Linked DNA regions of Hydrogenophilus thermoluteolus. The protein of the gene in region 1 interacts with the protein of each later gene in a pairwise test. Links are inferred from orthologs where the notes say so. Each region holds a gene or a part of one and is shown in the gene's direction. Other genes may lie near its edges.

Region 1 (3,261 bases):
CCGGAAACGGAGACATCCGCGCCAATTCGGCAAAGACGAGCTCTTCCTTTTCCCGTTCGGAAAGGCCGACAGGAAAGTCGACGCTGCGTTGCATCACCGCACTGTCGGGCAATGCCATCACCGCCGCTCGGACGCCACCCAGCATCTGAGCCGCCTTCATGAGCGCGCCCACCACTGCCTTTTGATTGCCTACCCCAGACGCCGAATACCACCCACTTTCACACGGCACGGTTGCAACGCTTGCTAGCGCAACTGCCTGCCCCCGCCGCTGCAACTTGACCGCTTTGACGGCGGACGGCCCCAAGTCGATGCCAACGCCCTCCCCCGCTTTTTGTTGTCGTCCCAACCGCAGCATCGAATGCAACGCCTCCCCTCGATCGATAAAAAACGCGCTTTCGCGGCAGCAAAGCTATAATCGGCGAATCTCCGCCCGCTGTCAAGACAATCGTTATGCGTTTGCTCAAATGGACGGCCGTTTCGTTCGCACTCCTCGTCTCGCCGCTTGCCGTGATCGCCACCGTGATCCTTTTTGCGTGGCAGGAACTGCCCGACGTTTCGCAGCTGGCCGATTACCGCCCCAAAATGCCGTTGCGCATCTACGCGAAAAACGGCGAAAAAATCGCGGAATTTGGCGAAGAACGGCGGGTGGTCGTCGATATCACCGCGGTACCGGACCACTTGAAAGCGGCGATTCTGGCCGCTGAAGACGAGCACTTCTACGAACACCCTGGCGTCGATCCGCTGGGCATCGTACGCGCCGCGATCGCGAACCTCATCACCGGTGCCAAGGCGCAAGGGGGTTCGACGATCACGATGCAGGTGGCGCGCAACTTCTACCTCTCGCGCGAAAAGAGCTACTGGCGAAAATTCTACGAAATTCTGCTCGCGATCAAATTGGAGCGGGAACTCAGCAAAGACCAAATCTTGACGCTCTACATGAACCAAATCTACCTGGGGCAACGCGCCTACGGGTTCGCGGCCGCAGCGCAGGTCTATTTCGGCAAGCCGATCCAAGCGCTCACGCTCGCTGAAAGCGCACTCCTTGCGGGACTTCCCAAAGCACCGTCACAGCTCAACCCCTACCGCAACCCGGAAGGAGCATTGGCGCGGCGCGAATATGTACTGCGGCGCATGAAGGAGGCCGGATTCATCGATGAGATGCAATACGAAGCCGCCAAAGCCGAACCTCTGACACTTGCCAGCGACCAGAAGCGCGAAAATACCGTCGTCAAAAGCGCCATTCCCTGGGGCGGGCACGTCGCCGAACTGGTCCGGCAACTGATCGTCGAGCGCTACGGCGTCGACACCGCGATGACCGCGGGGCTTCAAGTGTACACGACGATCGACCCCAAATGGCAACGGGAAGCCGAAGCCGCGGTTCGCCGGGGGTTGATCGCGTACGACCAACGTCACGGTTTTCGGGGCCCGGAAGGGGAGATCCCTGCTTCGGTGCTGCAGTCGCGTGATCCCGGTGCGCTCGCCGAAGCGCTCGAAGCCTACCCCGACGCGCCCGACGGGCTCGCCGCAGTCGTGCTCACCGTCGCCCCTAAAGCGATCACGGTGTGGCGCAACGGTACAACCCTCTCTTTGACCGGCAAAGGGATCGCGTTCCTCGAACGCGCGCTCGCGCCGCGTGCGCCAGCAGCGCTCCAGATTCGCCCCGGCGCCGTGATCCGTATTCGCCAAAACGAGCAAGGAGAATGGGAAGCGACGCAACTGCCCGATGCGCAAGCAGCGCTCGTGGCGCTCGACCCCACCACTGGTGCGGTCCGGGCGCTCGCTGGAAGCTACGATTTCGAACTCGCCAAATTCAACTACGCCACACAGGGTTTTCGTCAACCCGGTTCGGCGTTCAAACCCTTCATCTACTCGGCCGCGCTCGAGAAGGGGTGGATGCCGGGCAGCTGGATCGAAGACGAGCCGATCGTCTTCGGCCCCGAGATCACGGGAAGCAAGGAGTGGGCGCCGAAAAATTACGACGACAAATACGAAGGGTGGATGCGGGTGCGAGAAGCGCTCGCCCACTCGAAGAACCTTCCAGCAATCCGCATCCTCCACGACATCACCCCCCAATACGCGCAACAGTGGATTACCCGCTTCGGGTTCGATCCGAAACGGCACCCCCCCTATCTCACCATGGTGTTGGGCGCGGGCGAAACCAGCCCGTGGATGTTGGCGCGCGCCTACGCGGTCTTCGCGAACGGGGGTTATCTTGTCGAACCCTATCTGATCGACGAAATCCGCGACGGTCAAGGGACACTGCTCTGGAAGGCGCACCCCACCGTTGCCGGAGACGAGCGCATTCGCGCGATCCCCGCGCGCAACGCCTGGTTGATCGACTCGATGCTCCACACCGTGGTCGAACGGGGAACCGGCGCGGCGGCGCGACGCGCCCTCAAACGCAACGACCTCGCGGGCAAAACAGGCACTACCAACGACGCGGTCGATGCCTGGTTCGCCGGCTACCACCCGAGCCTCGTTGCGGTCACCTGGGTGGGTTACCCTCAGCCCAAACCACTCGGCAAACGAGAGACCGGTGGCCGCGCGGCACTGCCGATCTGGATCGACTTCATGCAGACGGCGCTCGCGGGCGTCCCAGAAACCCATTCGCCGATGCCATCGGGGATCGCGACCACGATCCTCGACGGCAGACCTGAGTATTATTACACCGAACTGCCGCCACCAGATCCCTATCCGCCAACACCCATCTGGGAAGGCGGCGAGGGGTGGAACCCCAATTTGCTGCCCACCCCCGAAACGCCCCCCAGTGAGCGTACGCCGTATGCGCCGATCTTGGAGCGCTCTTTCCTCAACTGAGAAGGATCCAATACCGCCATGGGACAACGTTTCGTCAGCTACAAACACCATTTCCTGGTCGCGATGCCCGAGCTCAACGACCCCAATTTCCGCCAAACGGTGGTCTATCTGGTCGAACACCACCCCCAAGGCGCAATGGGGTTGATCATCAACCGTCCCACCGAAATCACCCTGGGGCAGCTCTTCGAGCGGGTCGAAGCGGGCGCGGTCAACCCCCTCGTTGCCGACGCGCCCGTCTTCTACGGCGGGCCAGTCGCGACCGAACGCGGTTTCGTCCTGCATCGTCCCAGTGGCGAATGGGCAGGATCGATGACGCTACCCGAAGACATGGCGCTCACCTCGTCGCGTGACATCTTGCCGAGCTTGGGCGACGTGAACGCGGTCCGCGACTTCCTGGTCTTGCTGGGCCATGCCGGTTGGGGCGAAGGTCAGCTAGAAAGCGAA
Region 2 (3,253 bases), 1.7 Mb from region 1 along the record:
TGTGGGGCGCGTGACGCGTATCGAACGGGGGCAAGCCGAGCCGCTGGTGTTCGTCACGCCGTTCGAAGCCGGAGCGCAGTGGCGGCAGTTGCTCGTGCTCGTGCGCGACGAAACGGTGGCGCCGTAAGCGACGATGGAACAGCCGACCCACCGTTCGCGCGAACTGCTGTCGCCGCCCAGCCGAGCGTGGATGATCGTGACGCTCCTGGGCGCGTTGGCGCTCGATCTCATCCCCCGTCCTTGGACCACGGTTTGGGGTCCCGAAGCGACGTTGATGACGCTGACGTTTTGGGCGTTGCGTTCGCCCGCATGGACGGGCTTCGGTTTGACCCTGCTCGTGAGCATCGCGCTCGACGTGGGCCGCGGCGCCGTGTTGGGACAGACGGCGCTCGCCGCGATCTGGGTGGTGTGGGGCGCGCAGAAGTGGCGCAGTCGTGTGCTCTGGTTCGGCCCCTTTGGCCAAGCGGTGCACTTGGTCTGGTTGTGGGCTGGGGCGCTCGCGGTGCAGGTGGCGGTGCGTTGGCTCGTGGTCGGTGACGGGATTTTTGCTTATGGGTATCTCTTGTCGCCGCTGTGGATGGCACTCGTGTGGCCCATCTGGTACGCGTTGTTGCTGTGGCCGCAACGGTGGCGTGCGGAGTTGCCCAAGCATCGGGTATGACGCTGGAAACGCCTTCCCTCGATCAACTTCAGCGCCGAACCCGCTGGCGTGCGGCAGTCGCCGCGTTGGTTATGCTCGCTGGGTTTGCGCTCCTATTGTGGCGATTGCACCATCTGCAAGTGGCGCAGCACGAACGGTTCGCGGCGCTTGCTGAGGCCAACCGTCTGGCCTTGGTGCCCATCCCGCCGCAGCGCGGCGAAATCTTCGATCGGAACGGCAAGCCGCTTGCGCGTAACGAAGGGGTTTATGTGCTGGAAGTGACGCCGGCGCTCACGCCAGATCTCGACGCAACCTTGAATTCGCTTGCTGAGCTTGTGGCGATCGATGCCGACGATATTCGGTCGTTTCGTCGCAAAGTGCGCGAACAGCGCGGCTTGGGAAGCGTGCCGCTCAAGTGGCGTCTCACCGACGCCGAAGCCGCCCGAATCGCGGCGAACGGGTTTCGCTTGCCTGGTGTTGAGGTTGCGGTCCGTTCGATGCGCCACTATCCCTACGGCGAGGTGATGGCGCACATCGTCGGCTATTTGGGGCGGATCAGCGAACGCGACCTGCAGCGTATCGAAGCGCAAGACGCGCTGGGACGCTACCGGGGGTTGGAGGTGATCGGCAAAGAGGGGGTCGAGGCGAGCCACGAATCCGAACTGGTGGGTTGGCCGGGGTGGGAGCAGCTCGAAGTGAACGCCGCCGGGCGCGCGGTGCGACGGCTCGCTTCGGTGCCGGCGCAACCGGGACGCGATGCGATCTTGACGATCGATGTCGATTTCCAGGCGTTCGTCCATGAGTTGCTTCGCGACAAGCAGGCGGCGTTCGTCGCGCTCGATCCGCGCGACGGCGCTGTTTTGGCGATGGTGAGTACCCCTGCGTACGACCCCAATGCGTTCGTGACCGGATTGTCGAACGAGGTGTGGACGCGCCTGCTCGAGGACCCAGCCCGTCCGTTGCTCCATCGCGCGTTGCGGGGAACCTATCCGCCCGGGTCGACCTTCAAACCGTTCATGGCGCTCTTGGGGTTGGAAGCCAAGGCGCGACGCGTCACTCAGCGTTTCAACCACCAAGGGTCGTTCCAGATTGGCCAGCAGGTCTTGCACGACCGCAAATCAGCGTGCCAAAGCGGCGTCGATCTCATTCGTGCGCTCACCTATTCGTGCAACGTCTATTTCTACCAGTTGGGGGTCGATCTGGGAATCGACGCGATCGCGACCTTCATGACCCATTTTGGTTTCGGATCCCCGACTGGGATCGATCTGCCCAACGAAGCGGCGGGGGTGTTGCCGTCGCGCGAATGGAAGCGTAGCTTCTTCAAGAGGCGGCGTGACCAGCAATGGTTCACCGGGGAAACGGTTTCGGTGGCGATCGGTCAGGGGTACAGCAGCTATACGCCGCTGCAGATGGCCAACGCGTTGATGATCCTCGTCAATGGTGGGTTGGGACCGATTCCCCACGTCGTCGACCATTTCCGCGATCGCCGCTCTGGTGCCATCATTCCCGTACCTCGGCCGCCCGCGCGTTTCGTGCCGCTCGATCCGGTGAACGTCGAGGCGGTGCTTACGGGGATGCGCGAAGCGGTCCGTGTGGGAACCGCGGCCCGGGCATTTGCCGGTGCGCCGTATCGCGCAGGCGGCAAGACCGGCACCGCGCAGGTGGTGTCTACGCAGCGGGTGCACCGCGATGCCGACGCCGCGGACGAGCAAGACCATGCGTGGTTCATCGCCTTTGCGCCAGCAGAAGAACCGCGAATCGTCGCCGCACTGATCGTCGAGCACGGCGGCTATGGCGGTGCGGTTGCGGCGCCGTTGATGCGCATCATCTTCGACCGCTTCTTCGGCGTCGAACCGAAGCCGGAATGGGAGTCCGCACGATGAGGCCTGCGTGGTGGCAATCGCTCCTGCGACGGTGGGATCCCTTTTTGCTGCTCTTCCTGGCAGGGTTCTTCACTTTTTCCCACTGGGTGATGACCAGCGCTTCGCCTGAGCGGCTCGACGAACAGTGGCTGCATCAGGGGCTGGCGTTGACTGCCTTTTTGGTTGCAGCGTTGGTGCCGTTTCGCTGGTGGTTGGCGGTCTCACCGCTGCTCTATCTGGGCGGAGTGATCGCGCTCGTCTTGGTGCTGGTCGTTGGGGTGACCGCGAAAGGGGCGACGCGGTGGCTCGATCTGGGCGTGGCACGCGTCCAACCTTCGGAACTGATGAAACTTGCGGTGCCGCTTTTTTGTGCCGCGTATTTCCATTGGCGGCAAGGGATGCTGCGCTGGTGGGACCATCTGGTCGCGTTCGTTTGGGTGTTGGTGCCTACTGCGCTCATTTTGAAACAGCCCGATTTGGGGACCGCGATCATGGTGGGAGTGATCGGCGGATGCGTGCTCTTTTTCGCCGGTTTGAGCTGGCGTCTGATTCTGCCGGTCGTTGTCGCGGTGAGTGTCGCGATCGCCGCGTTGCTCCATTACGGCGATCGCTGGTGCGCGCCAGAGGTCGAGTGGCCTGGGTTGCACGACTACCAGAAAGGGCGGATCTGCACGTTGCTCGATCCCGAACGCGACCCGCTGGGTAAAGGGTTTCACACGATCCAAGCCGAGATCGCGATCGGTTCGGGCGG

Evidence for each region. Proteins that work in one complex are often made in the same cells at the same time.
Region 2: the proteins of HPTL_RS08880 (region 1) and mrdA interact in binary tests that used the Escherichia coli proteins (3 or more experiments, as listed by UniProt). The link is inferred for Hydrogenophilus thermoluteolus from one-to-one orthologs.

What each region holds. Positions count from the first base shown.
Region 1 is NZ_AP018558.1:1,828,222-1,831,482, forward strand. Bases 129-3,133 are described here. They hold HPTL_RS08880 (penicillin-binding protein 1A), read left to right. Parts: upstream 129-450; coding sequence 451-2,817; downstream 2,818-3,133. Other genes in these bases: pilM (type IV pilus biogenesis protein PilM), read right to left, coding at 129-355; HPTL_RS08885 (YqgE/AlgH family protein), read left to right, coding at 2,836-3,133. Outside these bases: more of pilM, read right to left, coding at 1-128; more of HPTL_RS08885, read left to right, coding at 3,134-3,261. UniProt on the Escherichia coli protein: Cell wall formation. Synthesis of cross-linked peptidoglycan from the lipid intermediates.
Region 2 is NZ_AP018558.1:109,149-112,401, forward strand. What follows is about bases 94-3,090. They hold mrdA (penicillin-binding protein 2), read left to right. Parts: upstream 94-657; coding sequence 658-2,523; downstream 2,524-3,090. Other genes in these bases: mreC (rod shape-determining protein MreC), read left to right, coding at 94-127; mreD (rod shape-determining protein MreD), read left to right, coding at 134-661; rodA (rod shape-determining protein RodA), read left to right, coding at 2,520-3,090. Also shown: more of mreC, read left to right, coding at 1-93; more of rodA, read left to right, coding at 3,091-3,253. UniProt on the Escherichia coli protein: Catalyzes cross-linking of the peptidoglycan cell wall. Responsible for the determination of the rod shape of the cell. Is probably required for lateral peptidoglycan synthesis and maintenance of the correct diameter during lateral and centripetal growth.